One region of the Streptomyces sp. NPDC002104 genome, then DNA from elsewhere that is predicted to be linked to it. Evidence: riboswitches for the same ligand, from Rfam matches in the RefSeq annotation. Region 1 holds a riboswitch; each other region holds the start of a gene.
The links. Region 1 has a riboswitch for cyclic di-AMP ahead of ACWCP2_RS25490 (transglycosylase family protein). Riboswitches for the same ligand answer to the same signal wherever they lie in the genome.
Positions count from the first base shown of each region.

Region 2: linked by a shared signal. The riboswitch ahead of ACWCP2_RS09060 (M23 family metallopeptidase) and the one ahead of ACWCP2_RS25490 (transglycosylase family protein) in region 1 are both predicted to bind cyclic di-AMP.
Region 3: linked by a shared signal. The riboswitch ahead of ACWCP2_RS04025 (M23 family metallopeptidase) and the one ahead of ACWCP2_RS25490 (transglycosylase family protein) in region 1 are both predicted to bind cyclic di-AMP.

Region 1 covers NZ_JBSFDF010000033.1:64,244-70,827, forward strand. Annotated here, with positions in the region: gene eno (phosphopyruvate hydratase) at 61-1,347, opposite strand; gene ACWCP2_RS25490 (transglycosylase family protein) at 1,669-2,370, opposite strand; cyclic di-AMP (ydaO/yuaA leader) riboswitch at 2,373-2,545, opposite strand; gene ACWCP2_RS25495 (transglycosylase family protein) at 2,822-3,970, opposite strand; gene ACWCP2_RS25500 (cytochrome P450 family protein) at 4,072-5,400, opposite strand; gene ACWCP2_RS25505 (globin domain-containing protein) at 5,522-6,584, shown strand, end outside.
Region 2 covers NZ_JBSFDF010000007.1:134,406-140,989, forward strand. Annotated here, with positions in the region: gene ACWCP2_RS09045 (bifunctional acetate--CoA ligase family protein/GNAT family N-acetyltransferase) at 1-264, opposite strand, end outside; gene ACWCP2_RS09050 (HPr family phosphocarrier protein) at 450-731, shown strand; gene ACWCP2_RS09055 (GntR family transcriptional regulator) at 1,066-1,731, opposite strand; gene ACWCP2_RS09060 (M23 family metallopeptidase) at 1,913-2,707, opposite strand; cyclic di-AMP (ydaO/yuaA leader) riboswitch at 2,720-2,879, opposite strand; gene ACWCP2_RS09065 (M16 family metallopeptidase) at 3,147-4,514, opposite strand; gene ACWCP2_RS09070 (M16 family metallopeptidase) at 4,547-5,899, opposite strand; gene ACWCP2_RS09075 (DNA gyrase/topoisomerase IV subunit A) at 6,159-6,584, shown strand, end outside.
Region 3 covers NZ_JBSFDF010000003.1:83,800-90,383, forward strand. Annotated here, with positions in the region: gene ACWCP2_RS04015 (aspartate aminotransferase family protein) at 1-898, shown strand, start outside; gene ACWCP2_RS04020 (tyrosine-protein phosphatase) at 938-1,744, opposite strand; cyclic di-AMP (ydaO/yuaA leader) riboswitch at 2,060-2,255, shown strand; gene ACWCP2_RS04025 (M23 family metallopeptidase) at 2,260-3,297, shown strand; gene ACWCP2_RS04030 (winged helix DNA-binding domain-containing protein) at 3,375-4,532, shown strand; gene ACWCP2_RS04035 (molybdopterin-dependent oxidoreductase) at 4,875-5,468, shown strand; gene ACWCP2_RS04040 (hypothetical protein) at 5,615-5,959, shown strand; gene ACWCP2_RS04045 (TOBE domain-containing protein) at 5,960-6,376, opposite strand.

The DNA.
Region 1 (6,584 bases):
AGTGCGGGGACGTAGGGAGGCTTGCGCCCCCGAGGACCGATCAGCGACCGATCAGGGTGTTCAGCCCTTGAAGCGCGGGAAGGCGCTGCGGCCGGCGTACACCGCGGCGTCGTCGAGGATCTCCTCGATGCGCAGCAGCTGGTTGTACTTGGCGACGCGGTCCGAGCGGGCCGGGGCGCCGGTCTTGATCTGGCCGCAGTTCACGGCGACCGCGAGGTCGGCGATGGTGACGTCCTCGGTCTCGCCGGAGCGGTGCGACATCATGCACTTGAAGCCGTTGCGCTGGGCCATCTCGACGGCGTCCAGGGTCTCGGTCAGCGAACCGATCTGGTTCACCTTGACGAGCAGGGCGTTCGCCGAGCCCTCTTCGATGCCGCGGGCGAGACGCTCGGGGTTGGTGACGAAGAGGTCGTCGCCGACGATCTGGACCTTGGAGCCCAGCTTGTCGGTGAGGACCTTCCAGCCCGCCCAGTCGTCTTCGTACAGCGGGTCCTCGATGGACACGAGCGGGAACGCGGAGACGAGCTCCTCGTAGTACTCGGTCATCTCGGCGGCCGAGCGGGACTGGCCCTCGAACTCGTACTTGCCGTCCTTGTAGAACTCGGACGCGGCGACGTCGAGCGCGAGCGCGATGTCCTTGCCCGGGACGTAGCCGGCCTGCTTGATGGCCTCGACGATGAGGTCCAGCGCGGCGCGGTTCGACTCGAGGTTCGGGGCGAAGCCGCCCTCGTCGCCCAGACCGGTGGAGAGGCCCTTGGTGTGCAGGACCTTCTTCAGGGTGTGGTAGACCTCGGCACCCCAGCGCAGCGCCTCGGAGAAGGACTCCGCGCCGATCGGGGCGATCATGAACTCCTGGATGTCGACGTTGGAGTCGGCGTGCGACCCACCGTTCAGGATGTTCATCATCGGAACGGGCAGCAGGTGCGCGTTCGGGCCGCCGAGGTAGCGGAACAGCGGGAGGTCGGAGGCCTCGGACGCGGCGTGCGCGACGGCGAGGGAGACACCGAGGATGGCGTTGGCGCCGAGGGAGCCCTTGTTCTCGGTGGCGTCCAGGTCGATCATCGCCTGGTCGATCAGGCGCTGCTCGGTGGCGTCGTAGCCGACGAGCTCCGGGCCGAGCTGCTCGATGACGGCGAGGACGGCCTTCTCGACGCCCTTGCCCATGTAGCGGTTGGGGTCACCGTCACGGAGCTCTACGGCTTCGAACGCTCCGGTGGAGGCGCCGGACGGGACTGCAGCACGGCCGGTGCTGCCATCGTCGAGGCCCACCTCGACCTCGACCGTGGGGTTGCCTCGGGAGTCCAGGATTTCCCGGGCTACGACGACGTCGATGGACGGCACGAGCATCTCCTTCTGGGATGTGACGCTGGGTGTGCGGTGGCATGTCAGGCCGTGGGATGGCCTTGCCGCTTAGAGCCTAACCGCCAACGGGCACTCGGCCAGCCGACCGCCCGGGTCCTGGGACGAAAAAGGGCCTGAATGCCCCTCTTACAGGACATAGGGCCCTTGATCACCGGCGTTCCGGAGGCCCCGTCAGGCCGGAGGCACCCGCACACAGCACCGCCCGGCGCGAAGGGGGTTGCGCGCCGGGCGGTGGAACTGCGTGGTGGAGCTACGCGGCGGAACTACTGCGCGTCGCCGAAGCGGCGGCAAGCGTTCCTACGGGTTTCAGCTGAGGTTCAGCTTCTGGCCCGGGTAGATCAGGTTGGCGTCCGGCACGATTTCCTTGTTGAGCTCGAAGAGCTTCTCCCAGCCACCGGACACGTGGTTCGCGTCGGCGATCGCGCCCAGCGTGTCGCCGGACTTGACCTCGTAGGAGCCGTTGCCCGTCTTGGGGGCCTGAGCCTTCGGCGCGGCGGCCGGACGCTCGGAGCGCGTGGTCGGAGCCTCGACGCGCTTGGTCTGCTTCTTCGGAGCCTCGGTCTTCGGCTTCGCGGCCGGCTTCGGCTGCGTCTTCGGCTTGGAGGGGGTGCTCTGCCCCGAGCCGCCGTTGTAGGAGGAGCTCGACAGGCCGACGCCGCAGGACGGCCAGGCGCCCTTGCCCTGGCCCTTGAGGACCTTCTCGGCGATGGATATCTGCTGCGACTTGGAGGCCTGGTTGGCCTGCGCGGCGTACGCCTTGCCGCCGTACGCGGCCCAGGTGGAGGACGTGAACTGCAGGCCGCCGTAGAAGCCGTTGCCCGTGTTGATGGACCAGTTGCCACCGGACTCGCACGCGGCGACGCGGTCCCACTCGCCGGCGGTCGCGGCGGAAGCGGTGCCCGCGGCCATCAGCGGAGCCGCCACGGCGACACCGGCGACACCGGCGAGCGTGACGATGCGGACGGCCTTGGAGCCGCGACGGTGCTTGCCCTTGCCCGAAAGCAGCATGGAGTTCTCCTCACCGACGCCTACGAGGTGAGCTGTCGGGTTCGGGCGAGTGAGTGCCCGGCCGAGCGACCTAGCGCTTGGCTTAACCCCTAGCCGGCTGAGGTGACCGTCTCTCAACGGCCGCCACCGGCGCCTACCTTGGTTCCCCCGCTCCTGCCTTCGGCGCTTTACGCGACGAGTGTTCCCTCCGTCCGCCGGCAGGATTCGGCGATGCGGTCGAAGGAGCCCGCGGTGGCGAGCGATTCAGAAGGTAGACAGGTCTCCCCCCGATGTTCAACGAGCAACATCGGGGGGAAACGGTGCCTACTTGCGCTCCCCGGAGGGACGTTTGCGCAGGTGAGGGCGGGGTTTGCGGAACGCTCCGGGCCGGACACGCCAGTTGACCTGAAGAGACACATGTCTCACTTACAGAAAACGGACAATCAGCTGGTTCCGGGCGCCGCAAGTGCCCCTATTCGTGCGTTAGATCCAGGTTCTGGCCGGGCTTGATCAGGTCCGCGTCTCCGCCGATGACCTGCTCGTTGGCCGCGTAGAGACCCTTCCAGCCACCCTTCACTCCGTTGGCGTCCGCGATCTCGATGAGGCTGTCGCCCGCCTTCACGGTGTACGTCACCTCCGGCGCGGGAGCGGACGCGGCGGCCGTCTCGACCGCGGCCGGGCCGCGGTGCTTGCCGCCGCCCTCGGTCGCGCCGGGGGTCGCCGTGGCGCCCGGGGCGGTGGACGCGCCGGGTGCGGCCGGAGCCGTCGGGGCCGTGGGATCAACCGGGTTGAGGGGGTTTGCCGGGTTCGCGGAGTTCCCCGGGTTGGCCGGGTTCGCCGGGTTCGTCGGGTCCGACGGGGACGGGGACACCGGGTTCGTCGGGCCCACCGGCGCGGTCGGATCCGTGGACGGCGGCGTGGTGGGTCCCACCGGAACGGTCGGGTCCGCCGGGACGGTCGGGTCCACGGGGGTGACCGGGGCCACCGGGGCGGTCGGGTCCGCCGGACTCGTGGGAGCCGTCGGATCGCCCGGGAGTCCCGGAGGCGGCGTCTCCAGGTCCGGCCCCGGCATGACGGGCAGTTCGCCGGGCACGCCGACCGGATAGTCGGGCTGCGTCGAGGCCGACGGGGCCTCGGGAGCCGGGACCTTGGGCGTGGGCGCCCCGAAGTCCGTGGACGGCTTGCCCGAGCCGGTGTGGGGCACGGCGTCGTCCGGGCGGGACGGGGCCGGGGTGAGGGATCCGGAACCGCTGGGCAGGCCCGGGTCCACCGCGGCGGCGGGCGCGTCCTGCGTCAGGCCGGCCGGCACCGCGCACAGCGGCCACGCCTGGGGCCCCTGGGAGGCCAGCACCCGTTCGGCCACGGCTATCTGCTGGGAGCGGCTGGCCAGGTCGGCGCGCTCGGCGAAGGCGAGCCCGCCGGCGTTCTTCCACTCCTCCTGGCTGAACTGCAGCCCGCCATAGGCTCCGCCGCCGAAGTTGGCACTCCACGTGCCGCCGCTCTCGCACTCGGCGACCTTGTCCCATGTGGAGGTCTCCGCCGCGCTCGCGCCGGTGGCCGCGAGCAGCGGCAGGGCGAGCGCGGTGCCGGTGACTCCGGCGGTGACGACAAGTGCGGGCACTTGTCGGGGGCGTCTGTGGCGGCCGTTCCCGGAACGCATGAGGCTGCACCTTTCGCATAACGGCGGGGTAACGGCAGAACCTAGCGGCCTTCGAACGCCTGTCACAAGTTTGGGCCGTCAACTGACTTTCGGTCAGGCCGGTTCATGGTGATTTGACCGGCTGATTCGACGCTGAAGCGGACCGGCAGCGTCCGCAGCCCCCGCATGATGAGCCCACCACGCCACCGCAGCTCCCCGGGATCCACGGCCAGCTCCAGATCGGGCAGCCGCGTCAGCAGCGTCGCGAGCGCGGTCTGCCCTTCGAGCCGGGCGAGCGGGGCGCCCAGGCAGTAGTGGATGCCGTGCCCGTATCCGAGGTGCTGGTTGTCGCTCCGGGAGAGGTCCAGGGTGTCCGGGTCGGCGAACCGTTCGGGATCCCGGTCGGCGGCCGCCAGGACCACCAGCACCGGATCCCCGGCCGCGATGTCCTGGCCGCCGAGCTCGAAGGGCTCGGTGGCGAACCGCCAGGTGGCCAGCTCCACGGGGCCGTCGTAGCGCAGCAGCTCCTCCACGCCGGTCTCCAGCAGTCCGCTCTCGCCGGCGGCGAGGGAGAGCTGGAGGCGCTCGCGCTGCTCCGGGTTCATGAAGAGGGAGTGGACCCCGTTGCCGATGAGATTGACCGTGGTCTCGAACCCCGCGAACAAGAGGATGAAGGCCATCGCGGTGGCCTCGGCCTCCGTCAGGTGGTCACCGTGGTCGCTGGCCCGGATCAGATCGGAGATCAGGTCGTCGCCGAGGTCGTCGCGCTTGCGGTGGATGAGCTCGCCGAGATAGGTGCGCATCTGCTTCACGGACCGGGCCACCCCGCCGCGCGGGCCGCCGCCGTGCCGGATCATCATGCCCGCCCAGTCGCGGAAGTCGTCCTGGTCCTCCCGCGGTACGCCGAGCATCTCGCAGATGGCGTAGATGGGGAGCGGGAAGGCGAACTCGTGGATGAGGTCGGCCTCGCCCCTCTCGCAGAACTGATCGATCAGGTGATCGGTCAGCTCCTGCACCCTCGGGGTGAACTCGGCGACCCTGCGCGGGGTGAACGCCTTCGACACCAGGCGGCGCAGCCGGGTGTGGTCCGGCGGGTCGATGTTGAGGAGATGGGTCATCAGCTCCGCCTTGCGCTCCCCCGGGATCCCGGTGCGGCCCTTGGCGTGCGCGGAGCCCTCGTGGTGGGCCGGGTTCTTGCTCAGCCGCTGGTCGGCGAGGGCCTGGCGGGCGTCGGCGTACCGGGTGACGAGCCAGGCCTCGACCCCGCTGGGGAGCGTGGTGCGGTGCACGGGGGCGTGCTCGCGCAGCCAGGCGTACGCCGGGTAGGGGTCGGTCGCGAACTCCCAGTCGAACAGGGTCGGCGACGGGGTGGCGGTGGGCTCTTCGGGGGCTGCGGGGGTCTGCTCGTGCACCCGCAGACCGTATCCCGCCCACCGCCCGTCACCCCATATGAACTATTTATCGCGGCTGTCCGCAGATCGGCCATGGCTTGACCTCACGTTCCCCGGCGTTCCTACTTTCGGTTTTGTGGATGTGAGGATCTTGAAAAGCAGCTTCGCGGTGGTGGAGAGACGGGCCGAGCACGCGGTCAAGTTCTTCTACTCCCACCTCTTCTGGCACAACCCCGGAGTCCGTGATCTCTTCCCGGCCTCCCTCGAAGACATGGAAAGACAGCGGGACCGCCTCTTCGCCGCGCTCACCCATGTGATCGCCCACCTGGAGAACGAGACGCTCGTCCCCTATCTGCGCGACCTCGGCCGCGACCACCGCAAGTTCCTGGCGGGGCCCGAGCACTACGCGGCCGTGGGCACCAGCCTCATCGCCGCGCTCGCCGAGGCCTCCGGGTCCGCCTGGCACCCCCAGGCGGAAAAGGCCTGGTCGGAGGCGTATCAGGTGATCGCCGACGCGATGATGGCCGGAGCCGCCGCCAGCGAGGACCCGCCCTGGTGGGACGCGGAAGTCGTACGCCACCTGCTGTACGGGGAGGACATCGGCGTCCTGACCCTCCGCCCGCACGCGCACTTCCCCCATCTCCCCGGGCAGTACGCGAGCGTGAGCAGCGACCGGGTGCCGACGACCTGGCGCACGTACTCCCTGGGCAACGCGCCCCGCGCCGACGGCACGCTCGACCTGCACGTCAGCCGGATCGAGGGCGGCCGCCTCAGCACCGCCCTGATCCGTGAGACCCGGCCCGGGGACGTGCTGCGGCTGGGCGCGGCCGGCGGGCAGATGACCTTCCGCCGCGAGGACCGCCCGGTCAGCTTCATAGCCGCCGGCACCGGCTGGGCCCCGGTCCGCGCGATGCTGGAGGACCTGGCGGAACACCCTCCCGATCAGGACGTGCGGCTCTTCGTGGTCGCGCGGGACGCCGCGCACCTCTACGACCGCCCGCTGATCGACGCGTACGGGGACTCCCTCGGCTGGCTGAGCGTCACCTACATCACGCCCGCCCCCGGCCAGCACCGCAACCAGGCCACCGGCCGGCTGGCGACCGCGCTCAGCAACCGCGGGCTCTGGCCCGACCAGGACGTCTACCTGAGCGGTCCGCCGCAGTTCATCCGGGAGACCGCGTACCTCCTGGAGGAACTCGGCGCGC
Region 2 (6,584 bases), on a different contig from region 1:
GAACTCGCCGCCGATCGTCGCGGCGAGCCCGACCCGGTCCACGTAGTCGTGGTGCGTGAAGCGGTGCACGTCGCGGTCGGAGAGCCGGGGGTAGGGGGCGAAGAAGCGGTAGTACTTCGACTCGTCCGAGACCTGCTCGTAGAAGCTGACCAGCCGGCCCGCGTCGGCGGTGGTGATGGGCCGGATCCGGGCGGTCCCGCCGTCCCGAAGGACGACGTCGGCTTCCCAGTGGTCCGGGTACGAGGGGTCGGACTCGGTCGTCATGGGGTCACCTTAAGGCGCGAACGGTTCGATTGGCCTGGGCGCGGCGCATCGGGCAAGCTGGCTCGAATCAGGGCAAGCTGGGGTAGGTCGAACGGCGGGGAAACTCGGGCCGAAGGTCGGTTCGACCATTCCGGACGTCGTGAGAGACTGGTCTAGACAACCGTAAGAACCTGAAGGGCATCACCATGGCAGAGCGCCGCGTCAACGTCGGCTGGGCCGAGGGCCTGCACGCTCGTCCCGCCTCGATCTTCGTCCGTGCGACGACCGCTTCCGGCGTCCCGGTGACCATCGCGAAGGCCGGCGGCGACCCCGTCAACGCCGCCTCCATGCTGGCGGTTCTGGGCCTGGGCGCCCAGGGCGGCGAGGAGATCGTCCTGTCGTCCGACGCCGATGGCGCCGAGGCCGCGCTGGACCGCCTCGCGAAGCTGGTCGCCGAGGGTCTTGAGGAGCTCCCCGAGACCGTCTGACCCCTTCGGGTTCGACCCGCAGGACTTGCTGGACTTGCTGGACTTGCACGGCGAAGCCGGTGCCCCCGACCGATGAGGTCGAGGACACCGGCTTCGCTGCTTTCCGTACGCGTCGCCGTTCCGGCGCACGCCATGCCCGCCGGCCCGCGTCATGGCGGCCCGCATCATGGCGGCCCGAGCCATGGCAGCCCGAATTCCGGCGGCCGAATTCTGGTGACCGGATTCCGGTGACCGAATTCCGGCAGCGCAATAGGACCCGGAATTCAGGGCGCGGCACACCAGGCGCGGGCACGCATTACCGGCCCGGATATCGCCCCTTTGTATACGGCGTTTGTTAATGCGGAACGCTCGCCGTGTTTACGGCAGGTTGCAAAGTCCTCACGCGCATCCGGTGCGCCCCCGCCGCCCGGTCCACGTGGGCCGCGGTCAGCGCCCGGGCCCGCTCGGCGTCGCCCCGGGCCACCGCGTCCACGATCGCGCCGTGCTCCGCCCAGGACTCCACGGGCCGCACCGGGGCCTCCACCACGTACATCCAGGCCACCTTGTGGCGCATCTGGGTGAGCAGGGCGATGAGCCCGGGACTGCCCGAGGCCTGGGAGAGCGTCTCGTGGAACCAGCCGCCCAGGGAGCGCAGATCCTCCCCCTGGCCCCGCCTGGCCCGTTCCTGGCCCAGCCTGACCAGGCCGCGCAGGACCTTGAGGTGGGCCTCGCTGCGGCGCCGGGCCGCCCGGGCGGCCGCGAGGGGCTCCAGGAGCATCCGTACCTCCAGGAGGTCGACCGCCTCCTGCTCGGTCGGCTCGGCCACGCAGGCACCGGCGTGCCGGCGGGTGGTCACGAACCCCTCGGACTCCAGCGTGCGCAGCGCCTCGCGCACCGGGACGCGCGAGACCCCGTACCTGCGGGCCAGCACCTCCTCGGTCAGCCGGGAGCCGGGCCCGAACACCCCGGAGACGATGTCGTCGCGGATCGCTGTGCATACCGTGTGCGCGGGAATACGCAAGACCGGACCTCCGCCTTTTTCGTATGGCTGTGCGCGTTGCGACTCTATTGCAACACACGATAATTTCCGAGGACGGCCGGAAATACGAAACATTCACACACCGCGGGGCGCGAAACACGACGAAGGCCCCGGCTCTCAAAGAGCCGGGGCCTTCGTGGAAGACGTGCGGTGGGGCGAGCGGTCAGACGTTGACGCCGTGCGAGCGCAGGTACGTCAGCGGGTTGATGTCCGAACCGTAGTCGGCGCCGGTGCGGGCCTCGAAGTGCAGGTGCGGGCCGCTGGAGTTGCCGGTGGAGCCCGACAGGCCGATCTGCTGGCCCGGGGTGACCTGCTGGCCGACGCGGACGTTCAGCGAGGACATGTGCCCGTACTGGGTGTACGTGCCGTCGGCGTGCTTGATCACGACGTTGTTGCCGTAGGCGCCGCCCCAGCCCGCCTCGACCACGGTGCCCAGGCCGACCGCGTGCACGGAGGTGCCGGAGGAGGCGTGGAAGTCGATGCCGGTGTGGCTGCCGGAGGACCACATGCCGCCGCCCGCGTGGTACTGCGTGCTGACGTAGGAGCCGTCGATCGGCGAAACGAAGGTGTTGAGGCGCTTGCGCTCCTCTTCGCGGGCGGCGCGCTCGGCGGCCTCGCGCTCGGCCTTGGCCTGGGCTTCGGCCTTCGCCTTGGCCTCGGCGGCCCGCTGGCGGGCGTCGGCCTCGGCCTGCGCCTTGGCGGCGGCGGCCTCGGCGGCCCGCTGCTGGGACTGGGCCTGGGCCTCGACGTCACCGGCGAGCTCGTCGGCCACGACGATGGTGTTCAGGGCGCCGGTGTCCTCCACGGAGGGAGAGTGGTCCGCGGCGAACGCGGGGCCGGCCAGGGAGCCCACGACGCCGGTGGCGGCGAGGGCGGCTATGCCGGCGTAACCGGCGGTCTTACGGCTCATACGGCTCGAACCGCGGTGCTTGCCGGCGGCACTGCTGCCAAACGCCATGAAGGGGCTGATCCTTTCCTTCCCTCTCGCCTACCGGGTTAGCTGACGGGTTCGGAGCAGGAAGGTCTCCTACGGGCCCCCTCTTGCGAGGCGGTCCGATTCACCCCAGGGACACAAGTGGGTCCCCGGCTCCCCAGGCTCGCGCCTGACGGGGACTCGGCGATCGCTGCCCGGTGCCGCGGATGCGGCGGTTACGACTGACGGACAGCACGGCCGACGCTAGGCGGATCTTCAGGTAATCACCAAACAGACGCGCCCTTTTGTTGCGTACGCCACACCACATACGAGCAACCACGCCAGAAAAAGGACAAGAAACCCAAAAGGGGCTCCAGCGGACAAGCCGCCGGAGCCCCTTCCATGGCAAGCCAGTTGACGGCCCGCCGGAGACCACCGGCGATCACCGGAGGTCACGGGCGGTCAACTGGCGGTCAGGCGCCGATCAGTTGGCGACCACGGTCACTTCGCCGATCCCGAGGGCCCGTACCGGCTCCTCGATCACCGAGGCGTCCCCGACCAGGACCGTGACCAGACGGTCCACCGGGAAGGCGCTGACGACCGCCGAAGTGGCCTCCACCGTCCCGGTCTCGGCCAGCCGCGCGTACAACTGCGCCTGGTAGTCGTCCGGCAGCTCCTGCTCGACCTGGTCGGCGAGCGTGCCCGCCACGGAGGCGGCCGTCTCGAACTTCAGCGGGGCCACCCCCACCAAGTTCTGCACGGCCACGTCCCGTTCGGCGTCGGTCAGGCCGCCCTCCGCGAGGGTGCGCAGCACCGTCCAGAGGTCGTCCAGGGCCGGGCCGGTGTTCGGGGTGTCCACCGAGCCGCTGATGGCGAGCATCGAGGCGCCCTTGCCGTCGGCGGTGGAGCGCAGCACCTGGCCGAAGGCGCGCACGCCGTACGTGTACCCCTTCTCCTCGCGCAGCACCTTGTCCAGCCGGGAGGTGAGCGTGCCGCCCAGGCAGTACGTGCCGAGCACCTGGGGCGCCCAGACCCGGTCGTGGCGGTCCGCCCCGATGCGGCCGATCAGCAGCTGCGTCTGGACCGCGCCGGGCCGGTCGACGATGACCACGCGGCCCGTGTCGTCGGCGGTGATCGGCGGGACCGGGCGCGGGGCGGTGGTGTCACCGGTCCAGGCGCCCAGGGTGTCGGCCAGGACGGCGTCCAGGTCGATGCCGGTCAGGTCGCCGACGACCACCGCGGTGGCGGTCGCGGGGCGCACGTGGGCCTCGTAGAAGGCGCGTACGGCCGCGGAGTCGATGCGGGCGACCGTCTCCTCGGTTCCCTGACGGGGGCGGGACATCCGCAGGGAGGCCGGGAAGAGCTCCTTCGAGAGCTGCTTGGCGGCGCGGCGCTGCGGGTTGGCGCTCTCGTGCGGGATCTCGTCGAGCCGGTTGCGCACCAGGCGGTCGACCTCGGCGTCGTCGAAGGCCGGCGCGCGCAGTGCCTCGGCGACCAGCCCCAGCGCCTTGTGCAGGCGGGAGGCCGGGACCTCCAGGGAGACCCGCAGGCCGGGGTGGTCGGCGTGCGCGTCGAGGGTGGCGCCGCAGCGCTCCAGCTCGGCGGCGAACTCCTCGGCGGAGTGCTTGTCGGTGCCTTCGGACAGGGCGCGGACCATGATCGTGGCCACGCCGTCGAGGCCCTCGGGCTCCGCGTCGAGCGGGGCGGCGAGGTTGATCTCGACCGCGACCACCTGCTGGCCCGGGCGGTGGCAGCGCAGCAGGGTCAGGCCGTTGGCCAGTACCCCGCGCTCGGGGGCCGGGAAGGCCCACGGCTGCGGCTCGCCGGCCTCGGGGCGCGGGTGGAAGGTCATCGTGACGGCTGCGGTGTCGGCTGCGGTGTCGCTCACTGCTCCGCCCCCTCGTTCTGGTCGGTCTCGTCGATTTCGTCCGCCGCGTCGGCTTCGAGCGGCTCGTAGACCAGCACCGCGCGGTTGTCCGGGCGCAGTCGGGCCGCGGCCACGGCCTGCACTTCCTCGGCGGTGATGTCGAGGACGCGCTGGACCGCGGTCAGCGCCAGCTGCGGGTCGCCGAACAGCACCGCGAAGCGGCACAGTTCGTCGGCGCGGCCGGCCACCGTGCTCAGCCGGTCCAGCCACTCGCGCTCCAGCTGGGCCTGCGCGCGCTCCATCTCCTCGGCCGTCGGGCCCTCGGCGGCGAACCGCGCGAGCTCCTCGTCCACGGCCGCCTCGATGGCGGGCACCTCGACCCCGCTGGAGGTCTTGACGTCCAGCCAGCCCAGCGAGGGCGCGCCGGCGAGGCGCAGCATGCCGAATCCGGCGGCGACGGCGCTCTGGTCGCGGCGCACCAGCCGGTTGTGCAGGCGGGAGGACTCGCCGCTGCCCAGGACGGTCAGCGCCACGTCGGCGGCGTCGCACTCGCGGGTGCCGTCGTGCGGGAGGCGGTAGGCCGCCATCAGCGCGCGGGCCGGGACCTCCTCGACGATCTCCTCGCGGAGCTGGCCGCCCATGATCTCGGGCAGCGAGCCGTCGCGCGGCGGCTGCTTGCCGTCGTGGCCGGGGATGGTGCCGAAGTACTTCTCGACCCAGGCGAGGGTCTTCTCGGGGTCGATGTCGCCGACGACCGAGAGCACCGCGTTGTTGGGCGCGTAGTACGTACGGAAGAACGCGCGCGCGTCCTCCAGGGACGCGGCGTCCAGATCGGCCATGGACCCGATCGGGGTGTGGTGGTACGGGTGGCCCTCCGGGTAGGCCAGGGCCGTCAGCTTCTCGAAGGCCGTGCCGTACGGGACGTTGTCGTACCGCTGGCGGCGCTCGTTCTTGACGACGTCGCGCTGGTTCTCCATGGACTCGTCGTCCAGGGCGGCCAGCAGCGAGCCCATCCGGTCCGCCTCCAGCCACAGCGCGAGCTCCAGCTGGTGGGTCGGCATCGTCTCGAAGTAGTTGGTGCGCTCGAAGCTGGTGGTCCCGTTGAGGGAGCCGCCGGCTCCCTGGACCAGTTCGAAGTGGCCGTTGCCGGAGACGTTCTTCGAGCCCTGGAACATCAGGTGCTCGAAGAGGTGAGCCAGGCCCGTACGTCCCTTGACTTCGTGGCGCGAGCCGACGTCGTACCAGAGGCAGACCGCGGCGACCGGAGTCAGGTGGTCCTCGGACAGCACCACGCGCAGGCCGTTGGCCAGCCGGTGCTCGGTCGCTGTGAGGCCGCCGGAGCCTGCGTGAGCTGTGGCCGTGTGACCCATGGGCATGTGGTCCCTTCGATCGCGATGCAGAGATTCCTGTCAGACCTGCCACTGTATGCAAGCGTGTCGGCAGGCGGAGAAGTTCCCGGCCCAGTCCTGGGTCGGAGTCGGCGTTGTCGGTGCCTCGGGCCACAATGGTCCGCGTCACCCCTGTCCGAAACCGTCCGCCCGCACGACCCAGCCCCGTCCCAGTCCAGTCCCCGCCCCACCCCGTGAGAGCTCAGCTCATCCCGATTCTTGGTTAAGGAGCCGCGCAGCGATGGCCCGCCGCAGCACGAAGACCCCGCCGCCGGAGGATTTCGAGGAGAAGATCCTCGACATCGACGTCGTCGACGAAATGCAGGGCTCCTTCCTCGAGTACGCGTACTCGGTGATCTACTCCCGCGCCCTGCCCGACGCCCGCGACGGCATGAAGCCGGTGCACCGGCGCATCGTCTACCAGATGAACGAGATGGGCCTGCGCCCCGACCGCGGCTACGTCAAGTGCGCCCGTGTCGTCGGCGAGGTCATGGGCAAGCTGCACCCGCACGGCGACGCGTCGATCTACGACGCCCTCGTGCGCATGGCGCAGCCCTTCTCCATGCGGCTCCCGCTGGTCGACGGCCACGGCAACTTCGGCTCGCTCGGCAACGACGACCCGCCGGCCGCGATGCGGTACACCGAGTCGAAGATGGCCGACGCCGCC
Region 3 (6,584 bases), on a different contig from region 1:
CGGCGAGGCCGGCTTCCGCGAGGGCTTCGGGCCGCTGCTGCCGGACACCGTGATCCCGCTCGGGGACCTGGCCGCGCTGGAGCGGGAGCTGAAGAAGGGGGACGTGGCGGCCCTCGTCGTGGAACCCATTCAGGGCAAGGGGGTGCTCGCCGCCCCGCCCGGCTTCCTGTTCGCCGCGCAGGAGGCGCTGCACCGGCGGGGGGCGCTGCTGATCGCGGACGAGGTGCAGACCGGCCTCGGCCGGACCGGCGACTTCTACGCCTACCAGCACGAGCCCGGGGTCGAACCGGACCTGGTCTGCGTGGCCAAGGCCCTCTCCGGCGGCTACGTGCCCGTCGGCGCGACCCTGGGCAAGGACTGGATCTTCAGACGCGTCTACTCCTCCATGGACCGGGTGCTCGTCCACTCCGCCAGCTTCGGCTCCAACGCGCAGGCGATGGCGGCCGGACTCGCGGTCCTGTCCGTGATGGAGGACGAGCGGGTGGTGGCCCGTGCCCGCGCGACGGGCGACCTGCTGCGCGGGCGGCTCGCCGCGCTCGTGGACGAGTACGAACTCCTCCACGAGGTACGGGGCCGCGGGCTGATGATCGGCATCGAGTTCGGCCGGCCGTCCTCGCTGGGCCTGCGGAGCCGCTGGACCATGCTGCAGGCGGCGCGCAAGGGGCTGTTCGCGCAGATGGTCGTGGTGCCGCTGCTGCAGAAGCACCGGATCCTCACGCAGGTCTCAGGGGACCACCTGGAGGTGATCAAGCTGATCCCGCCGCTGATCGTGGACGAGGCGGACGTCGACCGGTTCGTCGGCGCCTTCCGCGCGGTCATGGACGAGGCCCACGGGGGCGGCGGCCTGATGTGGGACTTCGGCCGGACACTGGTGAAGCAGGCCGTCGCCAACCGCTGAACCGGCGGTGCGGCGGGCGACGGCCCACTGCGCGGGACGTCAGTCCAGCAGCCGGTCGCGGAGCCTGCCGAGGGTCTCGGGCGCGAGCCCGAGGCCCTCGGCGAGGTAACGCTCCACGCCGCCCCACTCCTCGTCGATGGCGTCGAAGGCCGTGGTCAGATACGCGGCGCGGGCGTCGAAGAGCGGGGCGAGCAGCTCCATCACCTCGGGCGCGCGGGCCTCGGGCGCATCGCTGCCCCGGCGGACCCGGTAGCGGTTGTGCGGGGCGTTCGACTCCAGGTAGTCCGCGACGATCGCCTCCCGCTCCACGCCCAGCGCGAGCAGGGTGACCGCGATCGACAGGCCGGCCCGGTCCTTCCCGGCCGCGCAGTGCATGAGGGCCGGGACGCTGTTCTCGGCGAGCGCGTGCACCACCCGGCTGTGCTCGGCGGTACGGGTGCGGATCATGGACCGGTACGAACGGTTCATCCGCGCCGCGGCCCTGCCCTCGCCCAGGAGCTCGCGGAGCTGCGCCAGGTCCCCGTTGCGGACCATCTTCCAGAACTCGCTGCCGTCGGCCGGATCCGACAGCGGAATGTTGACGTTGAGCACCCCGGGCAGCTCCACGTCCGGACCCTCCAGCGCGTGGTCGGCTCCGTTGCGGAAGTCGAAGACGGTGTGCAGTCCGAGCGACCCGAGGAATTCCGCGTCGCTTTCGGTGGCATGCGCCAGATGTCCGCTTCGAAACAGTCGTCCCGACTTGACCCTTCGGCCGTCCGTGGTCGGCAGTCCGCCCACGTCGCGGAAGTTGCGCACTCCGGTCAGCGCCTGCTCCTCGTGCGGACTCTGGGGTATCGGCTGGGTCACCGGGCTCCTCCGTGGGATCGTCGTTGAGGGTGTCCGAATTACGCTACTTCCGGGCAACTTGCCATAGCGAGGGGCGAGATCGGACACGCCCCCGTGAGCCAGATCATACGGTGACGTTGAGTGCCTGATCACGAATGGCGAATTGCCTTGCTGGGGCGGTTGTTGAAGATGCGGAATGGACGCAGGGTGACCGGAATTCCGGCGGCCCGTCATCTTCAAGATTCTGTTGGGGAATTCATGACTTGTTCCGCGCGGCCGGACTCGATTACGTTCGCGATCGATCCGGACGGACCGCCTAATCCTGCCGCCGACCGGAAACCGCACCCGACTATTCACGCGCGCGGCAGGAGCGGGGGAACCAGGTAGGCCGCTGTCCCGGATCTCCGGTCGAGATCTTCACGACGGGACAGCTCGGGGTGAAGCCGTCCACGTGCCGTTCACCGGCACCGGGACGGCCGGACATCTCCAGTCCGAACCCGACAGCTCACCTCGCAGGCGTCGGAGAGGAATTCGCCATGCACGCAACGGGTAAGCACCGCCGTCCCAAGTCCCGCTCGATATCCCGCGGGTTCGCCGCCGCGGGCACCGGTGGCGCCGCCCTCGCGCTTCCGCTGCTCGGCGCCACCGGCGCCCACGCCGCGGGCGTCCCGGCCGCGGCTCCCGCAGCCGCTCCGGTCCAGGCCCCCCAGGTGGCCGCCGCGCAGGTGCCCGCCGCGCTCCAGGCCGCGCCGGCCACCGCGCAGAGCGCCCCCACCGTCTACACCGTCGTGCCGGGCGACTACCTCTCCAAGATCGCCGAGCGCCGGCACCTCACCGGTGGCTGGCAACAGCTCTACGCGGACAACCGCGAAGCCGTCGGCAGCGACCCGTCGCTGATCCACCCGGGTCTGGAGCTCACGCTCGGCGGCGCGAAGGGTGCGGCTCCGGCCGCGGCCGCCGAGTCCGCGCCGGCCGCAACGCCGAAGCCGGCCAAGAAGTCCGCTTCGCTTGATTCCTCCGCTTCCGGTGATTCGTCGGGCTCGTCCGACTCGGGCTCCTCCGACTCGGGCTCCTCCGACTCGGGTTCGTCCGACGGGGCCGACGCGCCCGCCGCCCCCGCGGCGCGTGCGCCCAAGGCACCCGCCGGGCAGCAGGGCGGTGCCACGTCCACCGGCTTCGTCGCCCCGGTCGGCGGCGGCACCTCCACCGCGTACAAGACCGCCGGCTCCATGTGGTCCAGCGGCTACCACACCGGTGTCGACTTCTCCGCGAGCACGGGCACCACCGTCAAGGCCGTCGGCCCCGGCACCGTGGTCTCCGCCGGCTGGGGCGGGGCGTACGGCAACGAGGTCGTCGTCCGGCACGCCGACGGCAAGTACAGCCAGTACGCGCACCTTTCCCAGCTCTCCGTCTCGTCCGGCCAGAGCGTCACCGCCGGACAGACCCTCGGCCTCTCCGGTGCCACCGGCAACGTGACCGGCCCGCACCTCCACTTCGAGATCCGCACCGGGCCCTCGTACGGCTCGGACATCGACCCGCTGGCCTACCTGCGCTCGAAGGGCGTCAGCATCTGAGTCCGAGGCGCTGTCGGAGGTGCCGGTTAGGCTGCGGCATCCGACAGCGGCCTCCAGCAGGATGGGACGGGCGGGGCATGAAGGTCAGCGCAGGGGAGCTCAACCGCTCCACCCTCGCACGGCAGTTGCTGCTGCGGCGCGAGGCGATGGGCGTCGGTGACGCGGTCCGCCGGGTCGTCGCCCTGCAGGCGCAGCACGCGGCCTCGCCCTACCTCGCGCTGTGGAACAGGCTCGCCCGGTTCGACCCGAAGGACCTCGACGCCGCCTTCACGGGGCGCGAGGTCCTCAAGTCGACGCTGATGCGGCTGACCCTGCATGCCGTGCACGCGCAGGACTACCCGTCCTTCCGGGAGGCCGTGCAGCCGTCCGTACGGGCCGCCCGGCTCGGGACCCGCTTCACGGACTCCGGGCTGACGGCCGAGGACGCCGACGTCCTCGTACCGGAGCTGCTGGACTTCGCCGACCGGCCCCGTACGACCGCGGAGTGCGAGGCCTGGCTCGGACACCGGCTGGGCGCCGCGCCGCGGCCCGGAGCGTGGTGGGGGCTGCGCCAGTACGCACCGCTGCTGCACGCGCCCACCGCCGCGCCGTGGTCCTTCGGGGAACGCCCGTCGTACGTCGCACCCCCGAGCCGGCCGCGCACCGTACCGGCGGACCCGGAGGCTTCGCGGGAGTCCCTGGAGGCGCTGGTCCTGCGCTACCTGGAGGGGTTCGGGCCGGCGACGGCGGCGGACGTCGCGCAGTTCTCCCTGGTCCAGCGGACCAGGGTGCGCGAGGCGCTGCGCGCGCTGGAGCTCTCCGGACGGCTGGACCGGCTGACGGGGCCGCAGGGCGAGGAGCTGTTCGACGTCCAGGGCGCACCGCGTCCGGAGGAGGACACGCCAGCGCCGCCCCGGCTGATGGCCATGTGGGACAGCGTGCTGCTGGCCTACGCGGACCGGAGCCGCATCGTTCCGCCCGCGTACCGCAGGCTCGTCGCGCGGATGAACGGAGACACGCTGGCGACCCTGCTGGTCGACGGCCACGTCGCCGGCGTGTGGCGGCCGTCCGCCGCCGACGGCGGCGCGATCGAGGCCACCGCCTTCCACCCCCTTCCGGACCAGGTCTGGGAGGAACTCACCGGCGAGGCCCGGGCGCTGAAGGCCTTCCTGGCCGACCGCGAACCGGAGGTCTACCGGCGGTACAGCCACTGGTGGACCACACTCCCGAGCGCCGAGACCCGGCTGCTCGTCTGATCCGTGGGGCCGGGGCCGGAGGGGGCCCCGGCCCCTTGGTCCAGCCGCAGGAGGCCTGGGCCCCCTGCGGGCCGAACACCGCGATCGGCGCGCAGGGGGGTCCTCCATCGGCGGTCCCGCGGCGAGGAGCCGCTCTCCGCCCGGGACCGATACGTGCCAGTCAACCAAGAGGCACCCCGCTGGGGCGACTGGAGCAGGACACGGAATTCGGCCAGCGCGGCCGACACAAGTCCGGTCAATCATCCAAGAGGTAAAGCTGCGATAATGGCTCGCATCTGCGAGGCGTAGGGCCAGGTGGACCCGCTGATGCCGGTTCGCGTGGCGCGGGAACGGAAGTGTGTGATGCGGGGCGAACCCCTCCCTCCGGGGCAGCGTGTGGCCAAGGGCTGGCCGGTCTCCCACTACGGTCCGGTACCCAAGTTCCGGGCCGAGCGCTGGAACCTCCAGGTCTTCGGGGCCACCGCCACCGGACGGACGTACGCGTGGACCTTCGAGGAGATCGCGGCCATGCCCGCCGTGACGCTCGCGGCCGATCTGCACTGCGCCTCGGGTACGACGACCCTCGGGCACGAGTTCTTCGGAGTGCCGTCGTCCGTGCTGCTGGAACTGGCGCCGCCGGCTCCCGGGGTCACCCATGTCATGGCCTGGGCGGAGTACGGCTACAGCGCGAACCTGCGCCTCTCGGACTTCGCCTCCGGCCGGACCCTCATGGCCACCCATCACGACGGCGAGCCGCTCACCGCCGAGCACGGATTCCCGCTGCGGCTGGTCGTCCCCCACCTCTACGGCTACAAGGGCCCGAAGTGGCTGCGGGCGATCGAGTACATGACCCAGGATCGGCGCGGCTTCTGGGAGGAGCGCGGCTTCCACAACATCGCCGACCCGTGGACGGGGCGGCGCCACGCGTACCAGGAGGACGAGGGCGACGGCGCGTAGGCCGTGGAACCTTCTGGAAGTAGTGGGCAGATGCCGCTCGTTGGGCATCTCTCCCCGCATGGGCGAGCCGAGGCGAGGTCGCGGTCCTGCTGCTCGCCGGCTGCGGCGACAACACACCGGAGAAGGCGAGCGGTTCGCCGTACACCGTGAACCTCGCCTCGCTGCGCGGACTGCCGCAGAAGCCCGTGACCGTTGAGTGCGCCAGCGCCAAGGGGCAGCAGAAACGCACCTATCGGGGCGTCCTGCTCCACGACGTCCTCAAGGACGCCCAGCCCCGCTTCGACGCGTCGAAGAAGAACGGCCGGCTGCGCCGCCGCATCGTCGCGGCGACCGGCGGCGGCGACCACCGCGCGCGGACGGTACCCCGGACGCCGGGCTGCTGTGGACGGGTGACACCCGCGGCGAACTCACGCCGCCGGCCCGGCCGGTCCGGTACGTCCGAGGGCCCCGCACCCATCGGTGCGGGGCCCTCGGACGCGGCGCGGGGGTGATCAGGCGGAGAGGGAGATCTCGGTCGACTTGATCAGGGCGACGACGGAGGTGCCGACGGCGAGGCCGAGGGCCTCGACGGCGTCCTTGGTGATGGCGGCGGTCAGCTCGCCACCCTCGACGGAGACCTTGACGGAGCCCATGGCGCCACCGGTCGCGACGTCGGTGACGGTGCCCGCGATCTGGTTGCGGATGGAGATGCCCTCGACCGGACCGGTCGCGAGGGAGACCTCGGTGGACTTGACGAGCGCCTTGACGGCGGTGCCCTCGGCGAAGCCGAGGTCCTTCACGGCGTCGGTGGTGATCGCGGCGGTGATGTCCTGACCGCCAGCCAGGCGGACCTTCACCGTGGACATGGCCTCGCCGGCCGTGACGGAGGTGATGGTGCCGGGGATCTGGTTGCGGATGCTCAGGCTCATGAAAGTAACGCCTCACTCTGCTCGGTGGGGAAAGCGACCTGACGGCCGCCACATTGATCACGCTAGCCGCAGGAATCCCGCGCTGCTCGCAGGCCGTCTCATCCGCCAGGCGAATGGCGTGTGCGGCCTGGCATTTTCACCCCGGCCTAACGTCCTGACAATTGGGGACGTCCGCCCTCACTTGTTCGGGGGCCTTCGGCTCGCCCCG